DNA from 4 places in the Nocardioides sp. 616 genome. Region 2 is predicted to be linked to each of the others. Evidence: predicted binding sites of a transcription regulator. Region 2 holds the regulator's gene; each other region holds the start of a gene.
What was found. Region 2 encodes LexA, which represses DNA repair genes until DNA is damaged. Its sites were predicted from a motif close to TCGAACANNTGTTCGA; they were not measured.

Region 1 (7,275 bases), on a different contig from region 2:
CAGGCGATGGTCCGCGAGGGCCTGCGCAACGTGGCCGCGGGTGCCAACCCGATGGGTCTCAAGCGCGGCATCGAGGCCGCTGTCGACGCTGTGTCCGCACAGCTGCTCGCCATGGCCAAGGACGTCGAGACCAAGGAGCAGATCGCCTCGACCGCGAGCATCTCCGCTGCTGACACCACCGTCGGCGAGATCATCGCCGAGGCGATGGACAAGGTCGGCAAGGAAGGCGTCATCACCGTCGAGGAGTCGAACACGTTCGGCCTCGACCTTGAGCTGACCGAGGGCATGCGGTTCGACAAGGGCTACATCTCGGCCTACTTCGTCACCGACCCCGAGCGCATGGAGACCGTGCTGGAGGACCCCTACATCCTCATCGCCAACTCCAAGGTCAGCAACGTCAAGGACCTGCTGCCCCTGCTCGAGAAGGTCATGCAGTCCGGCAAGCCGCTGGTCATCATCGCCGAGGACGTCGACGGCGAGGCCCTGTCCACGCTGGTCGTGAACAAGATCCGTGGCACCTTCAAGTCCGTCGCCGTCAAGGCCCCGGGCTTCGGTGACCGCCGCAAGGCCATGCTGCAGGACATCGCCATCCTCACCGGTGGCCAGGTCATCTCCGAGGAGGTCGGCCTCAAGCTGGAGTCGGCCGGCATCGAGCTGCTGGGCCAGGCCCGCAAGGTCGTCATCACCAAGGACGAGACCACCATCGTCGAGGGCTCCGGTGACACCGCCCAGATCGAGGGCCGGGTCAACCAGATCCGCGCCGAGATCGACAAGTCGGACTCCGACTACGACCGCGAGAAGCTGCAGGAGCGCCTGGCCAAGCTGGCCGGCGGTGTCGCGGTGATCAAGGTCGGCGCGGCCACCGAGGTCGAGCTCAAGGAGCGCAAGCACCGCATCGAGGACGCCGTTCGCAACGCGAAGGCTGCCGTCGAGGAGGGCATCGTCGCCGGTGGTGGCGTGGCGCTGGTCCAGGCCGGTGCCGAGGCGTTCACCAAGCTCGAGCTGGTCGGCGACGAGGCCACGGGCGCCAACATCGTCCGGGTCGCCATCGAGGCCCCGCTCAAGCAGATCGCGATCAACGCTGGTCTCGAGGGTGGCGTCGTGGCGGAGAAGGTGCGCAACCTGACCCCCGGCCACGGCCTGAACGCCGCGAACGGCGAGTACGTCGACATGATCGCCGAGGGCATCATCGACCCGGCGAAGGTGACCCGCTCGGCACTGCAGAACGCCGCGTCGATCGCCGCCCTGTTCCTGACCACCGAGGCCGTCGTGGCCGACAAGCCGGAGAAGGCTGCCCCGATGGGCGGCGACCCCACCGGCGGCATGGGTGGCATGGACTTCTGATCCGCCTGCAACACCGCACCACAGCACGACCCAGCAGGGCCTCGGTCTCACGACCGGGGCCCTGTCGGGCATCTCGGTCGCTACGCGCCTGTGACAGGTGAATGTCGGCTGCCCGACGAGCTACGTCCTTCCGGCCCGCTGCGCTGACTGGCAGGGTTGGGGGATGACCCGCCTCGCGGCTTGGCCCCGGACTCCGATGCCGGCACTCGCACTGGTGCTGGTGCTGGTGCTGGTGGTCGGGACGGCAGGAGCGTGCACCGACGACGCCGAGAAGGCACGTCGTACGCCACCGCAGACGGCCACGCCCTCCGCCTCGGCATCAGAGGCGAGCCCCAGGACCGAGCCGTCGGCGGCAGCCGAGCGGCTGCCCGCGGTTACCTCGCCGTACTCCCTAACGGCGCTGATGGCCGAGGAGTTCAGCAGCGAGCGACCACGCCGCACCCGCACGGTGCTCGAGAACGAGGCGTACACCGAGCACGAGGTGCTCTACCGCAGCGGCGACGTCCGGGTCTCCGGGGTGCTGCTGGTGCCGAAGGGCCCGGGGCCCTTCCCGGCGGTGGTGCTCAACCACGGCTACATCGAGCCGTCGATCTACGTCTCGGGCCAGGGGCTCTCGCGTGAGCAGACGCACCTGGCCCGCGCCGGCTTCGTGGTGCTGCACACCGACTACCGCGGCCACGCCGCCTCGGACCCCGCCAGCGACCTGGACCGGGAGACGCGGCTGGGCTACACCCGCGACGCCATCAACGCCGTGCACGCCCTGCGCGAGGAGCCCAGCGTCGACCCGGACCGGATCGCAATGCTGGGCCGCTCCATGGGCGGCGGCGTCACCATGAACGCGCTCGTCGCCCAGCCCGGGCTGGTCAAGGCGGCCGTCATCTATGCCTCCGTCAGCTCCGACTACCTCGACAACCTGCGCCGGTGGACGCTGCCCGAGCGCCCCGAGAGCGCGCAGCAGCTGTTCCGCCGGTTCGGCTCGCCGCGGCAGCGTCCCGGGTTCTACGAGGGGCTGTCTGCCCGCACCTACTTCGACCGGATCACCGAGCCGGTGCTCGCCCACCACGGCACCCTTGACGAGTCCTGCCCGCTGCCGTGGGCACGCACCACGCAGCGGCTGATGACGCAGGCCGGGGTGGACAGCACCCTGCAGCTCTACGAGGGCGAGCAGCACGCCTTCGGGCCGCGGTGGCTGGACTCCATGCGGCTCACGGTGCGTTTCCTGCGCCGCGAACTGAGCGCCTGACCCCCTCAGGAGGCCGAGGGTGACGGCTCGACGTTGAGTCGGCGCATCACCGGGGTCGCCAGGACGCCGTGCACCAGGACGGAGGCGAGGACGGTGAAGCTCACCGTGGACCACAGCCAGGGCTCCGCCAAGCCCTCGGTGTGGCCCGAGGCGTAGGCCAGGTAGTACAGCGAGCCCACGCCACGGACCCCGAAGAACGCGGCCGCCGCCCGCTCCGGGCGGGTCAGCGCGCCCTCCTTGCTCGGGTCGGGGGCACGCAGGCTGAGCGAGACCAGGCCGCTGACCGGACGGATCACGAAGATCAGGGCGAGGGCGATCAGCACGCTGCGCCAGTCCAGGTGGTCGAAGAGGCCCCGGGTCATGGCCATGCCCAGCACCAGCAGCACCATCAGGGTGAACAGCCGCTCCAGCCTCTCCACGACGTTGTGCATCGCCAGGTGGTAGTCGTGCCCGCGCTCGGCGGAACGGAAGGTCAACGCGCACGTGAAGACACCGAGGAACCCGTAGCCGCCGACCACCTCGGTCACGCCGTACGACGCGACGAGCGCGGCGACGGCCAGCAGCGACTCCCCCCGCTCCGCCATCCGCAGGGCGGGGCTGGCCGAGCGGAAGGCCAGGTGCGCCAGCGCCCAGCCCACGGCTATCCCGACGAGCACGCCCAGCACGATCTTGCCCACCAGGTACCACGCGACCCACTCCACCGCCCAGTCCGAGACCGCCCCGGTGGACAGCAGGATCGCGGCGTACACGAACGGAAAGGCCAGACCGTCGTTGAGGCCGGCCTCGGAGGTGATGGCGAACCTCAGCTCGTCGGTCTCGTCCACCTCGTGGTCCCCGATCTGGGGGCCGGCCACCTGGACGTCGGAGGCGAGCACCGGGTCGGTCGGGGAGAGCGCGCCGCCCAGTAGCAGGGCCGCGGCGGGCGCCAGGCCCACCGCCCACCCCAGCAGCGCGACGCCGGCGATGCACAGTGGCATCGCCAGCAGCAGGAGCCGCCAGGTCGGTGCCCACGCCCGGCGGGAGTCCTTCTCGAGCAGGCGCAGAGGCCGGTCGATGGCCAGTCCGACCCCCATCAGGGCGATCAGCACGGTGAGCTCGGTGACGTGCTCGATGACGGCCCGGTTCGCCACCGGGTCCAGCGGCAGCCCGTCGGGGAGCGGGGTCAGCCCGATGAGCATGCCGACACCCACGAGCACCATCGGAGCCGACACCGCCCACCGGTCCAGCAGCTCGGGCAGGACCACGGCCAGCAGCAGGCTGCCGCCCGCGACCACATAGACGAGGTCTGCGTTCATCTCGTACCTCTGCTCCCCGGGCTCCACGGACGGCCGCTTCCGGCTCGGGACGGCTGCCAGGGTGTACCCAGAATCCCCACGGCGCACGCGGCCAGAGATCCGCTCAGAACACGTGGCGGGGCCGGTACTGCACCGACATCCTCGGTCCGGCGTGAGCCTGCTTGGGCACCGCGTGCTCCCAGGTGCGCTGGCAGCTGCCGCCCATCACCACCAGGTCGCCGTGACCCATGGTGATCGACAGCGAGGCGCCCCCGCCGCGGGGCCGCAGCATCAGCCGTCGCGGGTCGCCGAGGGAGACGATGGCCACCATCGTGTCGCGGTCCCGGCCCCGGCCGATCCGGTCGCCGTGCCAGGCGACGGAGTCGTTGCCGTCGCGGTAGAAGCAGCAGCCCGCGGTGACGAACGGTTCGCCGAGCTCGGGCAGGTAGTGGGCGTCCAGGGCCTCCCTGGCCTCCACCAGCGCGGGGTGGGGGAGTGCTGCCCCGACGCCGTACATGTGGAGCAGGCGGGGCACGGCGACCACCCGGTCGTACATCGGGCGCTGCTCGGCGCGCCAGGGCACGTCGGTGCTCATCACGTCGAAGACCTCGTCGGCGCCCCCGAGCCAGGCGCGCTGCACGTCCACCCAGGCGCCGTGGCTCAGAGTCGTGCGCTCGGGGGAGAGCCAGGCGGGCCCGGGTGCCTCGGACGCGAAGAGAGTGGACTGGAAATCCATCCTCCGAGCCTATCGAACAGATGTTCGATCCGCCAAGGGCGCGCGGAAAGGTTTCCTGCTCGTTGGGCGATACCGGTGGCGGGAGGCTTGTCCGACGGTGGAGGGTATGGGCATGACTGCCCTCAGCTCGGTGCCTGCCCGGAGCCCTCTCGGCGACAGCAAGCCCGCGGCGCGGGTGCGCGACCTGGTCAAGACCTACGGCAGCGGGCAGGCCCAGGTCAAGGCCCTGGACGGGGTCAGCCTCGACATCGCGGCGGGGGAGTTCACCGCGGTGATGGGGCCCAGCGGCTCGGGCAAGTCCACGTTGATGCACTGCTGCGCGGCGCTGGACACCGGCACCTCGGGAGAGGTGTGGATCGGCGACAAGGAGCTCGGGCGGCTCGACGACTACCGGCTGACCAAGCTGCGGCGCGACGAGATCGGCTTCGTCTTCCAGTCCTTCAACCTGGTGCCCACCCTGACGGCCGAGGAGAACATCCTCCTGCCCCTGGCCATCGCGGGCCGCAAGCCCGACCGCCGCTGGTACCGCACGGTGATCAACACCGTGGGCCTGCGGGACCGGCTCAACCACAAGCCCAACGAGCTCTCCGGTGGCCAGCAGCAGCGGGTGGCGGTGGCCCGCGCGCTGGCCAGCCGCCCACGCATCGTGTTCGCCGACGAGCCCACGGGCAACCTGGACTCCCAGTCCGGGGGCGAGGTGCTCGACCTGCTGCGCCGCAGCGTCGACGAGTACGGCCAGACCATCGTGATGGTGACCCACGACCCCGTCGCCGCCTCCTACACCGACCGGGTGGTCTTCCTCGCCGACGGGCGCGTGGTCGACGAGCTGCGCGACCCCAGTCGCGAGCAGGTGCTGGCCATCATGACCGGCATGACTGCCCCCTCGCGCGCGACGGACTGAGCCCCCGTGCTCCGTGCCTCACTGAAGAGCCTGCTCGGGCGCAAGGTGCGCCTGATCATGAGCACCTTCGCCATCGTGCTCGGAGTAGCGTTCGTGGCCGGAACCCTGGTCTTCACCGACACCCTCAACCGCAGCTTCACGGCCTTGTTCGCCTCCACCGTGGGCGACGTCGTGGTCAGCCCTCAAGGCGACGGCGACGACTCGGGGCAGTCGAGCACCAAGACCATCCCCGGCAGCCTGGTCCGCACCCTGGCCGGCGTCAAGGGCGCCGCCCGCGCGGACGGCAACATCCTGGACCCTGCCGTCTTCGTGATCGACAAGAACAACAAGGTGCTAGGGGTGGCGGGCGCACCCGCCTTCGCCAGCAACTGGACCGGGGCCCCGGCAGGTCACGGACTCTCCGGTCTCACCCTGATCCAGGGGCGAGCCCCCCAGGGGCCAGACGAGATCATCATGGAGGCCTCCACCGCCCAGCGGGCGGGCTACTTCCTCAACGAGGAGGTGCGCCTGGTCACCAGCGAGGACGAGCCGCTGCTCACCCCCACGCTGGTGGGCATCACGGACTTCGTGGACGGGGGGTCGTTCAACGGCGCCACCTGGGTCGCCTTCGACACCCCGACCGCGCAGAACCTCTTCATGGGCGGACGCGACCGTTTCAACGACGCCTGGGTGACTGCGGCGGACGGGGTCTCCCAGGAGCGGCTGCGGGACCGCGTGGCCAAGGTGCTCCCGGAGCGGGTGCGGGCCCGGACCGGTGACGAGGCGGCGGACGAGGGCTCGAACGCGCTGCTGGAGGGGATCGGCTTCCTCACCACCTTCCTGCTGATCTTCGCCGGCATCTCCCTGGTCGTGGGCGCCTTCCTGATCGTCAACACGTTCTCGATCCTGGTCGCCCAGCGCAGCCGGGAGCTCGCGCTGCTGCGTGCCCTCGGCGCCTCGAAGCGGCAGGTCACCGGGTCGGTGCTGCTGGAGGCCTTGGTGCTGGGGCTGCTCGGTGCCACCTTGGGCCTGGGCCTGGGAGTGCTGATGGCGATGGCCATCCAGGCCCTGTTCGGCACCCTGGGCCTGGACCTGTCGGGGCAGGAGCTGGTCTTCCGCTCCCGGACGGTCGTGGCGGCCTACGCCATCGGCGTCCTGGTCACGATGGCAGCCGCCTGGATGCCGGCCCGGCGCACCACCATGATCGCTCCGGTCCAGGCGCTGCGCGACGACGTCGCGATGCCGGAGTCCTCGCTGCACCAGCGCTTCGTCTTCGGCCTGGTGCTGACCGGTACGGGCGGGGCGGCCCTGGCCCTGGGGCTGTTCGGAGGCGTCTACCAGGCGGGCTGGTACATCGGCGGCGGGGTGCTGGGCATCCTGCTCGGCGTCGCAGCCGCCAGCCCCGTGCTCAGCCAGCCGTTCCTCACCGGTGCCCGCAGCTTCCTGGCCATGGTCTTCGGGGCGGTGGGCAACCTCGCGGGGCAGAACTCCCTGCGCAACCCTCGACGCACCACCGCGACGGCATCCGCCCTGATGATCGGGATGGCGCTGGCCGGCACGATGTCCATCGTGGGCGACTCGGCCAAGGCGAGCGTCAACGAGACGATCGAGAAGAACTTCCGGGGGGACTTCATCGTCTCCGGAATGGGAGGGCAGCCGTTCTCCTCCTCGATCGCTGACAAGCTGCGCCGGATCGACGGTGTCACCGACGTGGTCCAGCAACGCTACGTGACCGCCCAGATCGGCGGCGACGCCCAGGGCATCACCGCCGCCAATCCCGAGGCGCTGACCGGGTGGC
Region 2 (7,275 bases):
GCTCACGGGCGTCGACGGTCTCGATGACCTCGCCGGTGCTGCGCGAGCGCAGGCCGAACTCGGTGCCGTTCTCGACCGCGTTCATGAACTCGTCGGTGACCCGGACGGAGTTGTTGGCGTTCTGGTACTGCACGGAGGTGATGTCCTTGCCGCCCAGGTCCATGTCGTAGCCGGCGTCGCGCAGGGCGCGGATCTTGTTCTCCTCGCGCGCCTTGGTCTCGACGAACTCCTCGATGTCGGGGTGGTCCACGTCGAGCACGACCATCTTGGCCGCGCGCCGGGTGGCGCCACCGGACTTGATGGTGCCGGCGGAGGCGTCAGCGCCGCGCATGAAGGAGACGGGGCCCGACGCGGTGCCACCGGAGGAGAGCAGCTCCTTGGAGGAGCGGATGCGGGAGAGGTTGAGGCCGGCACCGGAGCCGCCCTTGAAGATGAACCCCTCCTCCTTGTACCAGTTGAGGATCGAGTCCATGGAGTCATCGACGCTGAGGATGAAGCACGCCGAGACCTGCTGCGGGGAGGGGGTGCCGACGTTGAACCAGACCGGGGAGTTGAACGAGAAGTACTGGTTGACCAGGAGCCAGGTGAGCTCCTCCTCGAAGACCTGCGCATCGGCGGTCGTCGCGAAGTAACCGTTGTCGATCCCGGCCTTGGTGTAGGTCTTCACCACGCGGTCGACGAGCTGCTTGAGGCTCCACTCGCGTACGTCGGTGCCGACGGCGCCGCGGAAGTACTTGGTGGTGACGATCGTGGAGGCGTTCACGCTCCAGAAGTCGGGGAACTCCACGCCGCGCTGCTCGAAGACGGTCTCGCCGGTCTTCCAGTTGGTCTGGACGACGTCGCGGCGCTCCCAGGTGATGGCGTCGTAGGGGTGGGTGCCTTCGGTGCTGAAGACGCGTTGCATCTTCAGACCACCCTTGTTCACCGTCTCGGTCATGATTCTCCTCAGTCCCTGCTGCGTCGTTGCGTCGGTTTGTGCTGTGGTGCGCCCGGCACGCCGCTTCCCCACGACGTGCCGGGCAGTATCTGGTCAGCCCGTGGGCTGAGGTGCTGTGGCTGAGCGCTCCGCGCGCAGCCACTCGATCTCGTTGGCGAAGTCCTCTGCGCTCTCGAAGGCGCGGTAGACGGAGGCGAACCGCAGGTACGCCACCTCGTCCAGTTCCCGGAGCGGGCTCAGGATCGCGAGCCCGACCTCGTGGGCGGGCACCTCCGCGTATCCCTCGCTGCGCAGTGCGTCCTCGACCGCCTGCCCGAGGCAGGCGAGCTGGTCCTCGGTGACGGGCCGGCCCTTGCAGGCCTTGCGCACACCCTGGATCGCCTTCTCGCGGGTGAAGGGCTCGGTGGCACCGGAACGCTTGAGCACCATCAGCTGCATGAGCTCGACGGTGCTGAAGCGCTTGCCGCACTCCTGGCAGGTACGACGGCGGCGGATCTGGCCACCGTCGTCGGAGACGCGGGAGTCGAGCACCCGGGTGTCGGTGTGACGGCAGTAGGGGCAGTGCATGTCGGGTGTCTCCTCTCGGCCCGGTGTGGCGTCATCCGGGCACAGCAGTAAAACCCTGCTCTCAGGGTTAACGCCTGTGGATGACGGCCTGTTTCCTGTGGATGAAACTGTCTGTGCTGTGGGCGAACCACCCGGTCCCTGTGGACTAGATGTGGAGAACCACAACGGTGTAACTACTAGATGTAGTGGTAACCGTACGTCCCTGGCACAACGCTTGGCAAGCGGAACGGCTTTTCTGGGGCCACGGGTTTCCGGCGCCCGAGCGATGTCCGACAAACGTGCAGGTCAGACCTAATATCGGGTAGAAAAATCTGTCTGGACCGCTCGGGCGACGGGTCCCGACCCCGATGACCAGGCCTGACACAATGGCCGGCGTGGCGACGGGCAAGCGGGCAGGATCGAGACGAGCAACACCTTCCTCGACGCGTTCCGCGTCGTCCATCGACCCGAAGGTCGTGGGGTACGCCGGTGGGATCACCGCCTGCGTCGTGGCTTGGGGCTACCTGGTGTACGCCGCCATCGACTTCGGCAGCGCCGCCAGGTCGGGCAGCGGCGGCGGCTGGGCCATGTTGGTGCTCGCCTCCATCGGCGCCGCGGCCTGTCTCTTCGTGGGTCTGATGCTCGCCACTCGCCTCTCGTCAGCACTCGGCTTCAGCTCCTCGCCGAACACGCCGGCACCGAGCGACCCTGCGACGACCCCGACCGACACCATCGAGATGACTGCGGAGCCGCCGAAACCGGCCGCGCCTCGCCCGCCGGGTAGACGGCGGATCTCCCGCAGGTAGCGAATTCAAGGGGCGGGCTCAGCACGTGAGCCCGCCCCTCGTCTTCCCCTATCCACCGCTCGGGGTCGAAGCGAGCGATGGAAGCTATTCAGTTGTGGATCCATGGGGCTGCGCGGGCGCGCAGCACGGTCAGTCAGCGAGCGGGATGCGCAGCTTCTGACCCAGGGTCAGCATCCCGGAGTCGAGCGCGTTCAACCGCTTGATCTCCGACATCACGCTGGGCACGTCGCCGTCGGCGGCAATCTCCGACGCGATCCCCCACAGGGTGTCCCCCTGGCCCACCATCACGACCTCGGTGGGTGCCGGCGAACCAGCCTCGTCCGTCGCGACCGAGCGGGAACCGAAGAAGACCCCGAGGACCAGCACGGTCAGCAGGATCGCGGCCACCACGACCACTCGCCCACGACGCGTCAGGCGCACGCTCGAGGACCCCGACCCAGGACGGGCCGCCACAGGCAGGTCACGACCGAAGCGAAGCTCGCGGGTGGGGTTCAGCGTCATGGTGCTCATGGGGACCTCCGGGGGAAGTGGTCAGCCGGTTGGCTTGTGTTGATCTCATGTCTAGTGGTCTCCGCCGACAGTCCTGATCTGCGGACTGCGAGGAGTCGATCAGACGTTCGATCGAACACATGTACGAAGTTAGAGCACATGTTCGAATGAATCAAGCATCTGTGCGAACAAGTGTTCGACCGTGTCGCGGCTGCGAGGTTCGCCGGTCCTTACGCGCTGAGCGCGGATCCTCCGCGAAAGGGAGGAAAATGCACCACGAAACCCGACATTGCCTAGCGATTACGCCGATGTCATCAGTTTGAGGCATGCAACTGTCTAGGCGGCCCCCCTAGCGTCTCCCGCATGCGAGACACGCTGACCACGCCGATGGCGATCATCGAGGCAGACCTCGAAGCTCTCCAACAGGCCATGTCCCTCTCCCCCGTCTTCCAGACCACTCACGAGCCGGACGCGATCCTGTACTGGTCGCACCTGCCTCTTCCGGCGGGCAACGTGATCACGCACGCGCGCATCTCGGCGCGTGACGTGCCGACCCGCGTCCCGGCACTCCTGGGCCCCTACCTCGAGCGCGGACTCCCGTTCCGGTGGGTCACCACCCCCAAGACGACCACCCCTGCGCTGGAGGCGACCCTGGCGCAGGCCGGGATGGTGCCTCGCGAGAACCCGGCGATGCACCTCGCGCTGCAGGAGACCGTCGATCCCGGGACCCCGGACGACGTCTACATCGACGTCGCCTGGCCCGACCACCTCGAACCTGTCAGCTCCATCCTGTTCTCCGGCTTCGGCCTACCCCGAGGCACTGAGGCCGAGCACCTGCAGTTCCTCGACACCCTCGACCCTGCCGACACCCAGTTCTTCATCGCCCGGAGCCTGGTCACCGGCGAACCGCTGGGCGCCAGCACCATGCACCGCCGCGGCACCAGCGTGATGCTGGCCAACGTCAGCACCAGCGAGCACGCCCGGGGCCGGGGCGTCGCGAAGGCCCTGTGCGCCACCATGCTCAACCGCGCCGCGCACACCGAGGCCCGGACCGCCACGGTGCTCGCCAACGACGAGGGCTACCAGGTGTACGTCGACCTGGGCTTCCGCACCAAGTTCAACGTGGTGACCTGGGAGTGGCACCCGCAGACCTGAGGCAACACGCCGTTCGAACACATGTTTGAACTCCGGTCCGGCGACGACTACGGTGAGACCACCGAGATCGCACCACACCAGGAGGACACCGGATGGCCAACCCGCGCGAGACCAAGGGCAAGGTTGTGGCCCTGCCCGACGGCCCTCCCGACGCCACCGGCCTCACCCCGCGGCAACAGCGGGTGCTCTCCACCATCAAGGACGCGATCGAGCAGCGTGGGTACCCGCCGAGCATGCGCGAGATCGGCCAAGCGGTCGGCCTCACCAGCTCCAGCAGCGTGGCCCACCAGCTCAAGGTGCTGGAGGAGAAGGGCTTCCTCAAGCGCGACCCCAACCGGCCCCGGGCGCTCGAGGTGTTCCTGCCCGAGGTGATGGCGGCCCGTCGCGCCATGAGCAGCGATGAGGAGACGATCTTCGACCCCACCGGTGTCGGCGACGCCGCGCCGGCCGCCCGCTACGTGCCGGTCGTCGGTCGGATCGCCGCCGGTGGTCCGATCCTGGCCGAGGAGCGCGTCGAGGACGTCTTCCCGCTCCCGCAGCAGCTGGTGGGCGACGGCACGCTGTTCCTCCTCGAGGTCTCCGGTGACTCGATGATCGACGCCGCGATCTGCAACGGCGACTACGTCGTGATCCGGCAGCAGCCCGAAGCCTCCAACGGCGAGATCGTCGCCGCCATGATCGACGGTGAGGCCACGGTCAAGACGTTCCAGCGCAAGGACGGCCAGGTCTGGCTGCTCCCCCACAACGACGCCTACGAGCCGATCGACGGGACCCACGCCACCATCCTGGGCAAGGTCACCGCGGTCCTGCGCCGCGTCTGAGCAAGGGGTCGTCGCCACTCCGGAGACGAGGCGGCGGGTCGTGTAATCTCACGGCGGTGCGACGAAGCCGACGAGATGCCGAACCCGCCGCCCTCTCCTCCGAGCAGTTCCGCACCAAGCCTGACGACCGGTTCAAGCTGACCGACGAGAGCCAGGCCCTCCTCAAGGAGCTGGACCGCCACAGCGGCGCGTCCAGTCGCCTCTCCCCGTTGAGCTACAACCTCACCATCGGCCATCAGCACCGGTTCATCTGGTTCCGGGTGGCCAAGGTCGCCACCCGCACGATCCGCCACCACTTCACCACCCATGAGGTGCCCCTGGACGTGGACCACGCGATGCGGATCCGCTACCCCATCGACGTGTTCGGGGACTACTTCAAGTTCGCCTTCGTCCGCGACCCGTTGGACCGGTTCGTCTCGGCCTGGCACAACAAGGTCGTGGACATGAACTACTTCCACTTCGACGAGGCCACGCACCGCAAGATGCAGGACGTCGAGGAGTTCGCCCGCTGGGTGGCCGCCCAGGACCTCGGCCAGGTGCCGGGCACCGACCAGCACCTCGCGCTGCAGACCCGGCTCATCGACCTCAGCCAGGTCGACTTCGTGGGACGACTGGAGACCTTCGACGAGGACTTCGCCGAGGTCTGCCGCCGCATCGGCGCACCGGCGGTGCCGACGGTGGCCCAGAACCAGACCGGCTCCCCTGGCAGCACCCGCGAGGTCTCCGACTCGCTGCGGAGCCTGGTCGAGACGATGTACCGGCGGGACTACCAGATCCTCGGCTACTGAGCTGAGTCGCCGGCCAGCCGGGTCAGCGCCTTGCGCACCACCTGCGGGTCGGTCGTGGTCCACATCGGCGGCAGGCTCGCCTTGAGGAAGCCGCCGTACCGCGCGGTGGCCAACCGGGGGTCCAGCACCGCGACCACGCCGCGGTCGGTGGTGGTGCGGATCAGCCGCCCCGCACCCTGGGCCAGCAGCAGTGCGGCGTGGGTCGCCGCGACCTGCATGAACCCGTTGCCCCCGGCCTTGTCTGCCGCGCGCTGCCGAGCACTCATCAGTGGGTCGTCGGGCCGCGGGAACGGGATGCGGTCGATCAGCACCAGCTGGCAGGTCTCCCCGGGCACGTCGAGGCCCTGCCAGAGGCTGAGAGTGCCGAAGAGGATCGTGTGCGGGTCCTCGACGAACTGTCGCGCCAGCTCCGGCAGCTGCGCCTCGCCCTGGGCCAGGGTGGTCAGGTGCGGCAGCCGCTCGCGCACCGCCTCGGCGGCGGTCTCGGCGGCCCGCCGTGAGGAGAACAAGCCCAGCGTGCGCCCCTCGGCTGCGTCGATCAGCTCCACGATCTCGTCGAGCTGGGCCTTGCCCAGCCCGTCGCGTCCCGGCGGCGGCAGGTGGCGGGCGACGTACAGGATGCCCTGGCGGCCATAGTCGAACGGCGACCCCACGTCGAGACCCTGCCACGGCAGGGCGCCGTCGGCCTCGACCTCGGGCGCACCGGTGTCGATCCGCTCGGACGGCTTGAGCCCGACGCTGCCGGCGACCGTGTTGAAGTCGCCCCCCAGCATCAGCGTGGCCGAGGTGAAGACCACGGTCTTGTCGGTCAGCAGCCGGTCCCGCATCTGGCCCCACACCTGCAGCGGCGCGATCGCCAGCCGAGCGGGGATCCGGTCCCGCGCCTCGTTGAGCCACATCACGTCGGAGTCCTTGCCCGCCGCCATCCGCTCGGCGGTCGCGAAGACCTCCTGGGCCATGCCCTTGGCCTGCGTGCGGGCAGCGTCCACGTCGCCGCCCTCCTCCTTGCCGAAGGCCGAGGCCAGGGCCCGCGCCGCGTCGCGCACCAGCACCAGGGCGTCGGAGAGCTGGTCGGTGCGCTGGTCGATCCGGCCCGGGGGCGTCATCGCCAGCGCGTCCGCCAGCGCGTCCGCCGCGTCCGCCAGGTCGTCGGCGGGACTGTTGGCGCCGCCCCGGTCCGCGACGTACTTGTTGGCCCGACGCGCGGCCCGCTCCACGTCGTTGACCGCCAGCTCGTCCGTCGCGGCCTGGGTGACCCGGGCGGTGAGCTCGTGGGCCTCGTCGATCACCACCACGTCGTAGTCGGGGATCATCGGGACCCCCTCGATGGCGTCGATGGCCAGCAAGGAGTGGTTGGTGACGATCAGGTGCGACTTGTGTGCCTTCTCCTTGGCGCGCTCGGCGAAGCACTCGGCGGCGAAGGCGCAGCGCGCGGCGCCGAGGCACTCGCGGTGGTTGACGCTGACCTGGCGCCACAGGCGGTCGTTGTGCCGCGGCGCGTTGTCCCGTTCGCCGGTGCCGCCGTTCTCGACCTCCTCCTCGGCCCAGGCCCGCAGCTTGAGCACCTCGGCGCCCATCGTGCCCTCGGGCACGTCCACCAGGACGCCCTGGTCGTCCGGGACGCCCTCGCGGATGCGGTGCAGGCAGGCGTAGTTCGAACGCCCCTTGAGCACGGCGTACGAGGCGTCCAGGCGGTCGCCGACCGCCTCCACCAGGCGTGGGATGTCCCGCTC
Region 3 (7,275 bases), on a different contig from region 2:
GCAGGCCGAAGCCGGAGAGCCGGGCGAGGTCCGCGGGCGTCGCTCCGGCCAGCGCCGCGCCGATGTGCAGGGGACGCTCGATGGAGTACTTGGCCGACTTGTAGCGCAGCACGGTCATCGCGGTCTCCACGTCGGCGTGGCCGCGGGCCTGTACCGAGACGTCGAGGAACTGGCCGGCGATCACCTCGGAGCGACACAGGTCGAAGACCTCCAGTGCCGGAGCCACCTGCGCGAACGGCAGGCCGCAGCGCCGCAGCAGCTCGTCGGACCAGGAGAGCAGCAGGTCGCCGAGCAGGATCGCCGCGGAGGCGCCGTACTGTCCGGGCGCCCCGCGCCAGGCGCGTTGGCGGTGCTCGGCCTCGAACGCCCGGTGCGTCGCGGGCCGGCCCCGGCGGGTGTCGGAGGCGTCCATGTAGTCGTCGTGCACCAGGGCGCTCGCGTGCAGCAGCTCCAGCGCCGCGCAGGCCCGCACCAGGGCCGCCTCGTCCTCGACCCTGGGCTGCACCGCCCGGTATCCCCACCAGCAGAACGCGGCCCGGAAGCGCTTGCCCCCGGTCATCGCCGCTCTGGCCTCCTCGAGCAGTCGCGCGGCGTCCGGGCCCAGGGGTGCCAGCCGGTCGGCCTGCTCGCTGAGGAACTCGTCCAGCGCGTCCTGGACCGAGCTGCGGAAGGCCGCTGGGTCCCAGCCGGAGGAGATGAGGTCGTGCGACGGCGCGGACACAGTCATGAAGACTAGCCAGTGGACATCCCCGGGGGGAGAGGTGGTCCGTCCCTAGGATTCGGCGCATGAGTCCCGCCCCCGTACCTGGCATCGGTGACCTCGTGAGCCGCGGTGACCACTCCTTCTCCTTCGAGTTCTTCCCACCCAAGGACGAGGCCGGCGAGCGGGTGCTGTGGGACTCGATCCGGGAGCTGGAGAAGCTCCGGCCCACCTTCGTCTCGGTCACCTACGGGGCCGGCGGCAGCACCCGCGACCGCACGGTGGCGATCACCGGTCGCATCGCACGCGAGACCAGCCTGCTGCCGATGGCGCACCTGACGTGCGTGGGGCACACCTGCGCGGAGATCGGCCAGATCCTGGACGACCTCGTCGCCGCCGGGGTGCGCAATGTCCTGGCCCTGCGGGGCGACCCGCCCGCCGGGCCGGGGACCCCGTGGGTGCAGACCGAGGGGGGAGTGCGCTACGCCAGCGAGCTCGTCTCCTTCATCAGGTCCGCGGCCGAGGTCTCGGTCGGGGTCGCGGCCTTCCCCGAGGGGCACCGCGACGCCGAGAGCCTCGAGGCGGACGTCCGTGCCCTGCGCGCCAAGTACGACGCGGGGGCGGAGTTCGCGATCACCGACATGGTGCTGCGGGCCTCGGACTACTTCGGTCTGGTCGAGCGCGCCCGCGCCGCCGGCGTGGACTTCCCGATCATCCCGGGGGTGATGCCGATCCTGGGCATCGCCTCGATGCGCCGGATGGCCGAGATGTCGGGCCGTGCCATTCCCGGGGAGACCGAGGATCGGCTGCTGCCCCACCAGGACGACCCGGCGGCGCTGCGCGCCGAAGGTGTCCGGATCGCCACCGAGATGTGCGCGGAGCTGCTGGCCGGGGGTGCCCCGGGGCTGCACTTCTACACCCTGAACCGGTCCCGGGCGACCCGGGAGATCTGGGCGGCGCTGCGCATTCCCGTGTGAGCCTCGCGCTGGCTAGTCTCGCCGCATGCAGCGCACGGTCACGGTCACGGGTCACGGGTCCGCACCGGCGGTCCCGGACTCCGCCGTGGTCACGGTGGTCGGCGTCCACCGGGCGTCCACCGTGGCCGAGGCCGTGGCCGGCGTCGACGCCGCGGTGAGCGGCATCGTGGCCGTGGCCCGAGGGTTCGTGACCGGGGCCGGTGGCCGGGAGGCCGACGTCGCGAGCGCGGGGCTGCAGATGTGGGCCACGACCGGCCCCGACGGGACCCCGGACGGCTTCGAGGCCTCCCACCGGCTCCGGATCCGCTGTCCCAACCTGCCCTCGGCCTCCGCCCTGGTGGTGGGGCTGGCCGCAGAGGTCGGGGACGCGCTGCGGATCGAGGCCGTGGCTCTGGAGGTCACCGATCCCGGGCCGGCCGCCACGGCGGCGCGGGAGAGCGCCTATGCCGATGCCAGGAAGCGGGCCGCGCACCTGGCCGGGCTCGCCGGAGCGGGGCTGGGTGACGTGCTCGTGCTGGAGGACGGGCTCCCGAGGAGTCCAGGGAGCGCTCGCATGGACGAGGCGAGTGCTGGGCTCCAGCCGGGGGAGTCGATGCTGGACGCCGCAGTCACCGTGACCTGGCAGCTGCTGTAGGTCGGGCGGGCTGCTCAGGGCGGGCTGCTCAGGCGGGACCGATGGTCTGGGCGACCAGGGCGGCCGAGAGCCCGACGAAGGGCAGGCCGGACCCGGGAGTGGCGTGGGCGCCCGCGGCGTACACGCCGGGCACGGGGGTCCGGGGACCGAGCCTGCGACGCACCGTGCCGCGTCCCTGCCACGCGACGCCCAGCGGGGAGCCGCCCCACTGCTCGAGCAGCTGTCCGGGGGTGCGGTCGACGCGTACGGCGACCTGTCCACGCACGTCGAGACCGTGACCGGCCAGGGTGGCCAGCAGGTCGCCGGAGGACGGGACCCGGCCGTGCACCGTCCAGGCGGTCCCGCCGGGGGGTGCGGTCCCGCCCGTGCGCAGCACCAGCGGGACGTCGCCGTGCAGCACCACCTCGGCGGGCAGGTCCGGTACCTCGCCGGTCAGGCCGAGGTAGGAGACCGGGCCCGGAGTCAGGGGCCTGGTCCTGGACACGTGCGCTCGCAGCGCCGGGAGCCGGTGCGGGTCCACGGCGCAGACCACCGCGTCGGCGTCCACCTCGCCGGCCGCGGTGACCACCGCCACCGCTCGTCCGGCGCGCACCACCAGGTCCTCGGCCCGGGTCCCGAGGAGAACCTGCACCCGGCGCGTCTGGAGGCGGTGCGCCAGGGCCTCGCCGAGCTGGGCCAGCCCTCCGGGGACGGTCCAGGCGCCGAACTTCTGCTCCAGGTACGACACGGTGCCCAGCCACGCCGGCACCCGGCGAAGGTCGTGGCCGTCCATGGCGAGGGGGTGGCCGGCCACCAGTCGCAGGCGTGGGTCCGGAAGCGCCTTGCGGAGCCTGTGGCGCAGGCTCTCCCGGCCCTCGAGGAGGTCCCGGGTCTCGCGGCGGGCCAGTGCGGGGTCCCACGGGCGCTCGAGGTAGTCGCGCCGCAGCAGCTCCCACTCCTCGCCGAGGGTGTCGACGTACGCCGTCCAGGCCGCACCGAGGCCGGCGCCGAGCGCGTCGAAGGCGGCCTTCTGTCGGGCCCGGGAGCCGCCCGGAAGCCGCACCGAGGTCCCGTCCGTGAACCGGTGCTCACGGATCACCTCGACCGGGACCAGCTCCAGCTCCCGCTCCAGGGGGCGGCCGGACTTGCGGAACAGGTCGCGGACCACGGCGGGCACCAGGGTCGTCGAGGGGCCCGAGTCCCAGCGATAGTCGGCCTCGGCGGTCCAGGACAAGGCGCCGCCGAGGCTCTGCGAGCGTTCCAGCAGGGTGACCTCGTGGCCGAGCTTGGCGAGCCGGGCGGCGCTGGCCAGGCCGCCGAAGCCGCCCCCGATCACCACCACGCGCATGGCGAGAGGCTAGTCCCGACCTCTCGGAGGCGCCGCGGCTGGGCTGGTCACTCGGCGGCGATCACCCGGACCAGGGAGTCGGCGTCGCGGCCGACGACGGTGGTCCCGTCCCTCGCGGTGAGGATGGGACGCTGGATCGCCCGGGGATGGGCCGCGAGGGCGGCTAGCCACTCCTGCCGGTGCTCGGGGTCCCGGGGCAGGTCGATCCCCGCCTCTCGGCTCTCCGCGGGGCGGGCCAGGTGCCAGGGCTCGACGCCGAGCCGGGCCACCACCTCGGCGAGCTCCTCCACCCCGGGCACGTCCTCGAGATAGCGGCGCACCGTGTAGTCGACCCCGGCCGCGTCCAGCTCGGCGACTGCGGCCCGGCACTTGCTGCAGGCGGGGTTGAGCCAGATCTCCATCGTCTCCACCTCGAGCTCTCGTTCGTCGGGTCTGCAGGTCCTCGGCCACCATCCTGCCCGGCCCCACGGGATCGCCGGCGATCACCTCGCCGGTACCGTTGCGGCGCGGCTCTGGCCAAACGCCTTGTCGCCGCCGGTGCCCGGCTGCCGTCCTGCGATCCTGGTCAGGGATGGCGCCAGCCGCCGTCCACGCTCTTTCCGCGCCGCACCTCGTCCACCTGGGAGAACCACTCATGATCGTCCGGCCTGCCTCGGTCAACCGGGTCACCCTCGTCGCGCTGGCGCTGGTCCTGACCGCGGGCGTGATCACCGTGCTGACCTGGGTCTTCTCCGATGACCTGCTGACCTCCTGGGCCGAGGGCAACAGCGGGGCGCGGGTGATCCTTCAGGAGGGCGGCCTGGACGCGGTGCGCGAGACCCTGACGGTCCCGGCGTTCGTCCCGGTCGCGATCACCTCGTTCGTGGTCTTCTCGATGCTGGTCGGGGTGCTGGTCGCCTTCTTCGTCGAGGGGTTCACCTGGGCGCGGCTCTCGCTGGCGGTGATCGCAGTGTTCGGCGTCTTCCTGGCGGTGCTGTGCGTGGCCAGCGGCATTCCGACGCTGTTCGTGGTGATGGCGGTCCTGATGATCGTCCTGTGCCTGCTGTTGCTGTTCTTCCTCTTCCACAAGGACACCAGCCGCTACTTCCGCGAGAGCTGAGCTCACGCGCCGCCGGCGCCGGTTGATCCATTGACCCGGTGTCGGTGGTGAGGTGTACCTTTTCCTTGTTCGAACAAATGTTCGAACGGGAGGAGGAGTCATGAGGCGTTACGACGATCCCGTGGAGGTTCGGCAGGGGCTGGTGCCCGGGGGCGACCCCGATTCGCCGGAGCAGTTCCTGTGGCGTGGCCGGCTGTGGAAGGTGCGCTCGGTGGTGGCCCACTGGGTGGAGACGACACCGTGGTGGCAGTCCTCGGGCGCCCGGGCCGTGGTGGGGGACGACGAGCCGCTCGGCACCGGTGGGGCCGACCTGCTGGTGGAGCGGGAGATGTGGCGGGTCGAGGCGGGGCGGGGTCTGGCTCGCGACGATGCTCCGGCGGGTGGGGTCTTCGACCTCTCCTTCGACGGGACGGCCGGCCGCTGGCAGCTCGTCGGATGCGTGGACTGAGGTGACGACGATGACGGTGCCCAACCCGCACCTGTTGCCCGCGACCACCCACTCCTACCTCGCCCGCGCGGCCCAGTCCCTCCAGGAGGCGATGGTCGCCCGGGACGTTCCCACCCGTTATGCGTGTGCCCACGTGGCGGCGCTGCGCGCTGCCGCGGCCCTGCTGGCGGCCCGCGCCCATCCGACGCCTTCGCGACGGCGCCAGAAGAACGCCTGGGTGCTGCTGGCCGAGGTCACCCCCGAGCTCTCCGAGTGGGCAGCCTTCTTCGCTGCGGGAGCCGGGAAGCGGGCTGCCGCGGAGGCAGGCTCGAGCCGTGCCGTCACCGAGCGGGAGGCCGATGACCTGGTCCGGGACGCCGACCGCTTCCTGGGTGTCGTGGAGTCCTGTCTGGGGCTCGTGCCGCACACCTCCGTGGGGCAGCAGAGGCTCGTGGTCGCGACGGGACCGGGTGGTTGGACCGGTGTCGCCTGATCCCTTCACCCATCTCCACGTGGCGTCGGGCTACTCCCTCCAGTACGGCGCCTCGCACCCGGATGCCCTGGTGGAGCGTGCAGCCGAGCACAGGATGGACCTGCTGGCGCTCACCGACCGGGACGGCACCTACGGGGCGGTGAAGTTCGCCAAGGCCTGCAGCAGGGCCGGGATCCGTCCGGTCCTGGGGGTGGACCTCGCCATGGACCCCGCGTGCGAGATGGGTGCCGGACCCAGGCGGGGGACGCGGCCGGTGCCGCCGAGCCGAGGCCCGGTGCGCGGGGGAGCGTTCCGTGAGGACCGGCTGCCCCGGGTCACGCTGCTGGCCCAGGGGCGGGCCGGGTGGGCGAAGGTGTGCCGGCTGGTCTCGGCGGTCCACCTCGCCGGCGAGCGGGGACGGCCGGTGGCGACCCTGGAGCTGCTGGCGCCCTATCTGATGAGCGGCGACGTGGTGGTGCTGCTGGGACCGACGTCCTCGCTCGGAGCTGCCCTGGCCCGGCGCCGTGAGGACCTGGCGCGGGCGGTGGTGGACTCCTGGCTGACCTGCGTGCCGCGCGAGAGCCTCCTCGTCGAGCTGGTCTCTCACCGGGTGGGCAGCGGCCCGGACGGGTGGGGGCCGGGCAGCGCTCCGTACGCGGCCCGGATGGCGGCCGGATCCCGCGACCTCGGTCTCGGGGCGGTGCTCACCAACGCGGTGCGCTACGCCGACCGGCTGGATGCCCCGACAGTCGACGTCCTCGACGCCGCCAGGCGGCTGGTCGCCCTGGACCGTCGTCACGTGGACCGTGACAACGCCGAGGGCTTCTTGAAGTCGGGCCGGCAGATGGCCGAGGTCGCCGAGGAGATCTGCCGGCTCGCCGGGCTCGGCCCTCGGCAGGCCGATCAGCTGCTGGCGATGACCCGCCAGGTGGCAGAGCGGTGCGCCCTGGACCCCCGGGCCGACCTGGGGATCGGCGAGATCCACTTCCCGGAGCTGGAGACGGCTCGTGGCGCCACCGGGCAGGCAGGCTCTCCGGCTGCCGATGCCCTCCTGCGGACCCGGTGCGAGGCTGCCATCGGCGCCCGCTACGGCAACGCGCCGCGGCAGCGGATCTGGAAGCGTCTCGACGACGAGCTCACAGTCATCGGGTCCCTGGGCTATGCCCCCTACTTCCTCACCGTCAGCGACGTCACCGACCTGATCCGCGAGATGGGGGTGCGGTGCGCGGCCCGGGGGTCCGGGGCCGGGAGCCTGGTCAACTACCTCCTGGGCGTCTCCGGCGTCGACCCGCTGCGCCACAACCTGCTGATGGAACGCTTCCTCTCCCCGCTGCGACAGTCGCTGCCCGACATCGACGTCGACGTGGAGTCGGCCCGACGCCTCGAGGTCTACCGGGCGATCCTCGACCGCTACGGCGGGGAGCGCTGCGTGTGCGTGTCGATGATGGAGACCTATCGGGTGCGCCACGCGGTCCGCGACGTCGGTGCCGCGCTGGGCATGCCGCCGGGCGAGGTCGACGCGATCGCCAAGGCATTTCCCCATATCCGCGCCAGGGACGCCCGGATGGCGCTGCGTGACCTGCCTGAGCTGCGGGCCAGCGGGCTGGGGGAGGAGCGACTGGACCTGATGTTCGGTCTC
Region 4 (7,275 bases), on a different contig from region 2:
CGGCACGAACCCCGCGCCCAGGGCGAGCGCGACCGGGGCGGCGAGGATGAAGCCCCGGGCCTCCATGCCCACGACCTTGTCGACGACCGGCCGGCCGTCCGCGTCCCGTCCGGCCTGCGCCAGGGCGACCACGACCGCCTCGAAGGCGGCGTGGTCGGCCAGCACCGGGGTGATGTCCTTGAAGACCACGCCCGGCGTGGGGAAGTCCTGGACGTCGACGACGAGCTTGTCCAGGGCGCCACGGGCGCGCAGCACCTCCGGGGTCTCCACGACGCTCACACCTCTGGGGTGGTCGGCTCGGTGCCGGTGCCGGTGCCGGTGCTGGGCGACTCGACCGCTGCCACCGCACCACGAGCCACCGAGACGACAACGCCCGGTGCGATCTCCGCCGAGACCCGGTCGTCCTGCACGGCGCTGAGCGTGGCGAAGATGCCAGAGCTCAGCAGCACCCGGTCACCGGGCTTGAGCTGGGACTGCAGGCCCGCGATCGCCTTCTGCCGACGCGACGCGGGACGCACGATCAGCAGCCAGAAGACCAAGGCGATCGCTGCCAGTGACAGCCACGAGACGTACTGCTCCAACGTGCTCAACCCTCTTCGAAACTTGGTGACAGGGAGGCCGACCTCCAGGCCGGCCACGAAGCACGAGTCTACGCAGGGGTCACTCGTCGAACAGCACCTCGTCCTGGCCGTCACCGGCGGGCGGGGTGAGACCGAGGTGCACCCAGGCGGCCGCGGTCGCGACCCGCCCGCGCGGGGTCCGGGCCAGGAAGCCGTTGCGCACCAGGAAGGGCTCGGCCACCTCCTCCACGGTCTCGCGCTCCTCCCCCACGGCCACAGCCAGGGTGGAGAGCCCTACCGGACCTCCGGCGAAGCGCCGGCAGAGCACGTCGATCACGGCGCGGTCCAACCGGTCCAGGCCCAGCTCGTCGACCTCGTAGAGCTCCAGGGCGACCCGGGCCACCTCGCGCGAGAGCACCCCGTCGGCGCGGACCTGGGCGTAGTCGCGCACCCGGCGCAGCAGCCGGTTGGCGATCCGCGGGGTGCCGCGGGAGCGGGACGCGATCTCCGCCGAGCCACCCTCGGTCAGGTTCACCCCGAGCAGCCCGGCGGAGCGGTGCACGATCAGGTCGAGCTCGTGGGGCTCGTAGAACTCCAGGTGCGCGGTGAACCCGAACCGGTCGCGCAGCGGCCCGGGCAGCAGCCCGGCCCGGGTGGTGGCTCCCACCAGGGTGAACGGCGGGATCTCCAGCGGGATCGCCGTCGCGCCGGGCCCCTTCCCGATGATCACGTCGACCCGGAAGTCCTCCATGGCCATGTAGAGCATCTCCTCGGCGGGCCGGGACATGCGGTGGATCTCGTCCACGAAGAGGACATCGCCCTCGTTGACCCCGCTCAGGATGGCGGCCAGGTCCCCGGCGTGGGTGATCGCCGGTCCGCTGGTGAGCCGCAGTGGTGTGGACATCTCCGCCGCGATGATCATCGCCAGCGTGGTCTTGCCCAAGCCGGGCGGTCCCGAGAGCAGCACGTGGTCAGGTGCCCGGCCCCGCTGCCGCGCCGCCTCCAGCACCAGGCCGAGCTGGTCCCGCACGCGGGTCTGCCCGACCACCTCGTCCAGGGTGCGGGGACGCAGCGCCGCCTCGATGGTGCGCTCGTCACCCTCGGCCTCGGCGGCAGTCAGCGACTGCAGGTGCCGCTCCTCGCTGGCGGCCAGCAACTCCTCGGGGTCCACCTCAGGCCTTGCTCAGCGTCTGGAGGGCGGCTCGCATGAGGCGTCCCACGTCGGGCTGGGCGCCGGCCTCGTCGGAGACCGCCTCGACGGCCTTGTCGGCCTCCTTGGCCGACCAGCCGAGGCCGAGCAGGCCCTGGTGGACCTGGTCCCGCCAGGGCTGGGCCGCGCTGACGCCGCCCGTCGTCGCGCCGGAGCCCGTGGGCGCGCCGATGCGGTCCCGGAGCTCGAGGATGATCCGCTGCGCGCCCTTCTGACCGATGCCCGGCACCCGCGTCAGCGTCTTGACGTCGTCGGAGGAGATCGCGCGGCGCAGGTCGTCCGGGGTCAGCACCGCCAGCATGGCCTGGGCGACCTTCGGGCCCACGCCGGAGGCCGTCTGGACCAGCTCGAAGCAGCCCTTCTCGTCGTCGTCGAGGAAGCCGAACAACGTCATGGAGTCCTCGCGCACCACCATGGAGGTGGGCAGCGTGGACTCGTGGCCGGGGCGCAGGGTGGCCAGGGTGCCCGGGGTGCACATCAGCTCCAGGCCGACGCCCCCCACCTCCAGGACCGCGGACAGTGGCGTGACGGCGGCGACCCGGCCGCGGACGAAGGCGATCAACGCAGGCTCCTGGAGGTCGTCGTGGAGGTCGTCGTGACAGAGCGGACGCGGGCGGCCTGCCTGGCCACCGCCTCCTCCAGGCGGGACTGGGCGCCGCCGCGCCAGATGTGGGTGATGGCCAGGGCCAGCGCGTCGGCGGCGTCCGCCGGCTTGGGCGGGGCGCTCAGCCGCAGGATGCGCGTCACCATGGCGCCCACCTGGGCCTTGTCGGCGCGACCGCTGCCCGAGACCGCCGCCTTGACCTCGCTGGGAGTGTGGAGGGCCACCGGGAGACCCCGGCGAGCCGCCGCGACCAGCGCGATGCCGCTGGCCTGGGCAGTGCCCATGATGGTGCTGGAGTCGGAGCGGGCGAAGACCCGCTCGACGGCGACGGCGTCCGGCGCGTACTCGTCGAGCCAGGCGTCGATGCCCTTCTCGATGGTGACCAGGCGCAGCGCCACGGGCTGGTCGGCACTGGTGCGGATCACGTTGACGTCGATCAGGCTCAGCGGCCGGCCGACCTCGCCCTCGACCATGCCGATTCCGCACCGGGTCAGGCCGGGGTCAATCCCCAGGACACGCATGAGCCACCTTTTTCGTCGAACGTGTGTTCGCACGACACGCTATCCCCCGACGAGGGACCGATCACCCCGCGACACGCGCGGGGTGGAGGCCTCAGTCCTCGAGCTCGGCCAGCACCTCGTCGGGCACGTCCACGTTGGTGAACACGTTCTGCACGTCGTCGAGGTCCTCCAGCGCGTCGACCAGCTTGAAGACCTTGGGGGCAGCCTCGGCGTCCACCGGGATCTCCAGGCTCGCCACGAACTCCACGTCCGCGGAGTCGTAGTCGATGCCCGCCGCCTGCAGTGCCGTGCGCACCTGCACCACGTCGGTCGCCTCGGACTGCACCTGGAAAGACTCGTCCAGGTCGTTCACGTCCTCGGCCCCGGCGTCCAGCGTCGCCTCCAGCAGGTCGTCCTCGGTCACCTCACGGGACTCCTGGCTCTTGGGCACCGTCACCACGCCCTTGCGGGTGAACAGCCGCGAGACCGAGCCCGGATCGGCCATCGTGCCGCCGTTGCGGGTGACCGCGGTGCGGACCTCCATCGCGGCGCGGTTGCGGTTGTCGGTCAGGCACTCGACCAGGAGGGCGACGCCCTGGGGGCCGTAGACCTCGTACATGATCGTGGAGTACTCCGCGCCGCCCGCCTCGGCACCGGAGCCGCGCTTGACGGCGCGGTCGATGTTGTCGTTGGGGACCGAGGACTTCTTCGCCTTCTGGACCGCGTCGTAGAGCGTGGGGTTGCCGGAGAGGTCGCCGCCGCCCATCTTCGCCGCGACCTCGATGTTCTTGATCAGCTTGGCGAACAGCTTGCCGCGCTTGGCATCGACGGCCGCCTTCTTGTGCTTGGTGGTCGCCCATTTGGAGTGGCCAGACATCAGTCCCTCTTCTGCTCGCTGCGATGGTCTGCGGGGTCAAGCCCGGCGCACCGCGTCCACGAACAATCCGTGGACGCGCCCGTCGCCACCCACCTCGGGGTGGAACGACGTGGCCAGCACCGAACCCTGCCGGACGGCCACGATCCTACCCACGGTGTCCCGGCTCGCGTCGGGGGCCGTTTGCACCCGGGCCAGCACCTCGACCGCGGGGCCGGCCTGCTCCACCCAGGGAGCCCGGATGAAGACCGCGTGGACCGGGTCCGCGAGCCCCGCGAGGTCCAGGTCCTGCTCGAAGCTCTCGGCTTGGCGCCCGAAGGCGTTGCGCCGCACGGTGACGTCGAGCCCGCCGATGCTCACCTGGTCGCGGGTGCCCGCCTCGATCCGGTCGGCGAGCAGGATCATCCCCGCGCAGGTGCCGAGGACGGGCATCCCCTCCGCGATCCGCGCGCGCAGCGGATCCATCAGGCCGAAGGTCACCGCGAGCTTCGCCATCGTCGTCGACTCCCCTCCCGGGAGCACCAGGCCGTGGCAGGCCGCCAGCTCCTCGGGGCGGCGTACCCGCATCGCGTGGACGCCGAGGGACCCCAGGGTGGCCACGTGCTCGCGCACGTCGCCCTGGAGGGCGAACACCCCGATCGTGGGCGCTGCGGTCACGGCCGCGCCTGCCAGGTCACCGAGAGCAGCAGCCGGCCGCGCTCGAAGGCCGCCGGCACCTGGTGGCGCGCCAGCACCCGCAGCACCCCGGACAGCAGGTCGTCGCCCGGCACCGCGTCGGTGAGGTCGGGGTGGGACAGGGTGACCTCGAGCACCCCGTGGTCCAGGGAGTGCCACACGTCGGGGTGGGTGAACCACAGGACGCCGCGCAGCTCACCGGGGTCGAGGCCTCGTCCCGCCGCGGCACGGTCGGCCACCCCGGCCCGGACCGCTACCCCGCGGTTGCGCAGGTCGGTCAGCGCGCTGACCAGCCGGTCGTGACCGGTGACCTCGGGCCAGCGTGTCGCCTCGGCGCGCAGCGCGGCGGTCTCCGCGGCGATCCACGCCCGGGCAAGCACCTGGGGATCGGTTCCCGGGAGCTCGACCTCGATCGCCTCGACCAGCTCGGCGAGCACGGTCTCGGGTGGGTGCAGCCCGGTGCGCACCTGGAGTCGGGCCAGGTGGCGCAGGCCGTTCTCGGCGCGGCGTCTGGCGTCGGGTTCCGTCACCAGCCGCGCTCGGAGAGCCGGTGCGACTGGGGCAGCTCGTCGACGTTGATGCCCACCATCGCCTCGCCGAGGCCGCGGGAGACCTTCGCGACCACGCTGGGGTCGTCGTAGAACGTGGTGGCCTGGACGATCGCCTCCGCGCGCTGCTCGGGGTTGCCGGACTTGAAGATCCCCGATCCCACGAACACCCCCTCGGCACCCAGCTGCATCATCATCGCCGCGTCCGCCGGCGTGGCGATGCCACCGGCGGTGAACAGCACGACCGGCAGCTTGCCGGCCTCGGCGACCTCCCGGACCAGCTCGTACGGCGCCTGCAGCTCCTTGGCCGCGACGTACAGCTCGTCGGGCGCCATCGCTCCCAGACGCCGGATCTCGGCCCTGATGGTGCGCATGTGGGTGACCGCGTTGGAGACGTCACCGGTGCCTGCCTCGCCCTTGGAGCGGATCATCGCCGCTCCTTCGGTGATCCGGCGCAGCGCCTCGCCCAGGTCGGTGGCGCCGCACACGAACGGCACGGTGAAGTCCCACTTGTCGATGTGGTTGGCGTAGTCGGCGGGGGTGAGCACCTCGGACTCGTCGATGTAGTCCACTCCCAGGCTGGCCAGGACCTGTGCCTCGGCGAAGTGACCGATCCGTGCCTTGGCCATGACCGGGATGGAGACGGTCTCGATGATCGAGTCGATCATGTCCGGGTCGCTCATCCGGGAGACCCCGCCCTGGGCGCGGATGTCCGCGGGCACCCGCTCGAGCGCCATCACCGCCACGGCCCCGGCGTTCTCCGCGATCCTGGCCTGCTCCGCGGTGACGACGTCCATGATCACGCCGCCCTTGAGCATCTCCGCCATGCCGCGCTTGACGCGGGACGTGCCGGTGCTGGTCGCAGGAGCCTGGGGGTTGTCTTCGGTCATGTGTCGATCGTATGCGCGCGGCCCCCAAGCACCCGCCGCGCCCGCAGTGCGGGCAGCCCGGCGCCCGTGGCCCGCCTGGGGCGACCGCCTCAGGGCGCGCCGGAGGCCTCGGAGTCGGAGTCGGTGAAGGGCACTCCGCCGCCGAAGAAGTCACCGACCTGGGTCCCCGCCAGGACCCGGAACCCGGTCTGGCGCCCCCTCAGCCGCGCGTGCACCGTGTCGAGGGGCTGCTGCCGCGTCGAGGCGAGGAGCAGGACGTTGCCGGCGCGCCGTCCCTTCAGCACCGCCGGCTCCACGTGCAGCGCGGTGGCGTCGAAGACGCTGCGCCCCGCGGCCAGCGCCCGGCGGCTCCAGGAGAACGGCGCGCGGTCCACCAGGTTGAACAGCAGCAGGCCGCCGTCGAGGAGCACACCGCGCATCGTGGTGAAGGCCTCCACGGTGACCAGGTCGGCCGGCACCCGGCCGCGGTCGAACGCGTCGACGAGGATCACCTCGGCGCTGTCCGGGCGCAACGCGCCCAACCCGGTGCGTCCGTCCTGCGGCCGGACCTTGATGCCGCTGCGTGGCGGCAGCGGGAGGTGCGCGCGTACCTGCTCGGTGGTCTCGGTGTCGGGCTCGAGCACGATCTGGGACGACCGGGGACGGGTGGCGGCGACGTAGCGCGGCAGGCTCATGGCCGCTCCCCCGACGTGCACCACCCGCAACGGCTCTCCCGGCGGATCTACGACGTCCAGCACGTCGCCGAGACGTCGTACGTAGTCGAAGGCGAGGTGCAGGGGGTCGGCCAGGTCGACGTAGGACTGGAGCTGACCGTCGGTGCGCAGCGCGAACGCGGTGCGCCGCTCGGTCGGGACGATCTCCGCTCCCCCGCCAGCGCTCGACACCGGTCAGCCCGCCTCGGCGGCCCTCGCCTTGGCGAGCGCCTGGCTGCGCACCGTCAGGATGCGCTGGACCACCGTCACCGTGCTCAGCGCCCCCAGCAGGCCCAGGCCGTAGGCGAGCACGGCGGGCTCGTCGGCGATCTCGGCCGCGAGCGCGAAGACGCCCAGCAGGACCAGCCGGTCCGCCCGCTCCATCAGCCCCACTCGAGCGGTGTAGCCCACGGACTCCGCGCGAGCCCGGGCGTAGGAGGTGGTGGCACCGGTGACCAGGCACCACAGCGCGGTCGCCTGGCCCAGGACCATGTCGCCAGGACCGGCGAAGTAGAGCAGCACCGATCCGAAGACGACGGCGTCGGCGATCCGGTCCAGCGTGGAGTCCAGGAAGGCGCCGAAGTCGCTGGTACGCCCGCTCAGCCGGGCCATGGTGCCGTCCAGCAGGTCGAAGAGCGCGAAGACGGTGACCACGACCAGCGCGGTGATCAGGTGGCCGCGCGGGGCCCAGTAGAGCGCGGCGGCGCACGTGAGCACCGTGC

Region 1: a site for LexA is predicted at 4,610-4,625, ahead of C5H89_RS04535 (alpha-ketoglutarate-dependent dioxygenase AlkB). Genes of this name have one in related genera too.
Region 3: a site for LexA is predicted at 4,807-4,822, ahead of C5H89_RS12575 (DUF6504 family protein). Genes of this name have one in related genera too.
Region 4: a site for LexA is predicted at 2,911-2,926, ahead of ruvC (crossover junction endodeoxyribonuclease RuvC). Genes of this name have one in related genera too.

The regions. Positions count from the first base shown of each region.
Region 1 covers NZ_POAG01000012.1:4,140-11,414, forward strand. The annotation lists gene groL (chaperonin GroEL) at 1-1,344, shown strand, start outside; gene C5H89_RS04525 (alpha/beta fold hydrolase) at 1,508-2,587, shown strand; gene C5H89_RS04530 (cation:proton antiporter) at 2,593-3,882, opposite strand; gene C5H89_RS04535 (alpha-ketoglutarate-dependent dioxygenase AlkB) at 3,986-4,597, opposite strand; gene C5H89_RS04540 (ABC transporter ATP-binding protein) at 4,710-5,498, shown strand; gene C5H89_RS04545 (ABC transporter permease) at 5,505-7,275, shown strand, end outside.
Region 2 covers NZ_POAG01000010.1:73,243-80,517, forward strand. The annotation lists gene C5H89_RS02270 (vitamin B12-dependent ribonucleotide reductase) at 1-1,009, opposite strand, end outside; gene nrdR (transcriptional regulator NrdR) at 1,031-1,504, opposite strand; gene C5H89_RS19445 (hypothetical protein) at 2,004-2,132, opposite strand; gene C5H89_RS02285 (LysM peptidoglycan-binding domain-containing protein) at 2,419-2,799, opposite strand; gene C5H89_RS02290 (GNAT family N-acetyltransferase) at 3,142-3,933, shown strand; gene lexA (transcriptional repressor LexA) at 4,026-4,754, shown strand; gene C5H89_RS02300 (sulfotransferase family 2 domain-containing protein) at 4,811-5,542, shown strand; gene C5H89_RS02305 (ATP-dependent DNA helicase) at 5,536-7,275, opposite strand, start outside.
Region 3 covers NZ_POAG01000019.1:270,728-278,002, forward strand. The annotation lists gene C5H89_RS12545 (polyprenyl synthetase family protein) at 1-727, opposite strand, end outside; gene metF (methylenetetrahydrofolate reductase [NAD(P)H]) at 787-1,677, shown strand; gene C5H89_RS12555 (SIMPL domain-containing protein) at 1,703-2,311, shown strand; gene C5H89_RS12560 (NAD(P)/FAD-dependent oxidoreductase) at 2,340-3,638, opposite strand; gene C5H89_RS12565 (ArsC/Spx/MgsR family protein) at 3,686-4,039, opposite strand; gene C5H89_RS12570 (hypothetical protein) at 4,273-4,737, shown strand; gene C5H89_RS12575 (DUF6504 family protein) at 4,838-5,185, shown strand; gene C5H89_RS12580 (SAV_6107 family HEPN domain-containing protein) at 5,196-5,657, shown strand; partial or broken gene C5H89_RS12585 (DNA polymerase III subunit alpha) at 5,647-7,275, shown strand, end outside.
Region 4 covers NZ_POAG01000017.1:490,999-498,273, forward strand. The annotation lists gene C5H89_RS08775 (adenine phosphoribosyltransferase) at 1-255, opposite strand, end outside; gene yajC (preprotein translocase subunit YajC) at 276-581, opposite strand; gene ruvB (Holliday junction branch migration DNA helicase RuvB) at 661-1,731, opposite strand; gene ruvA (Holliday junction branch migration protein RuvA) at 1,733-2,332, opposite strand; gene ruvC (crossover junction endodeoxyribonuclease RuvC) at 2,329-2,886, opposite strand; gene C5H89_RS08800 (YebC/PmpR family DNA-binding transcriptional regulator) at 2,987-3,751, opposite strand; gene pdxT (pyridoxal 5'-phosphate synthase glutaminase subunit PdxT) at 3,788-4,405, opposite strand; gene C5H89_RS08810 (hypothetical protein) at 4,402-4,953, opposite strand; gene pdxS (pyridoxal 5'-phosphate synthase lyase subunit PdxS) at 4,950-5,861, opposite strand; gene C5H89_RS08820 (fused MFS/spermidine synthase) at 5,951-6,745, opposite strand; gene pgsA (phosphatidylinositol phosphate synthase) at 6,749-7,275, opposite strand, start outside.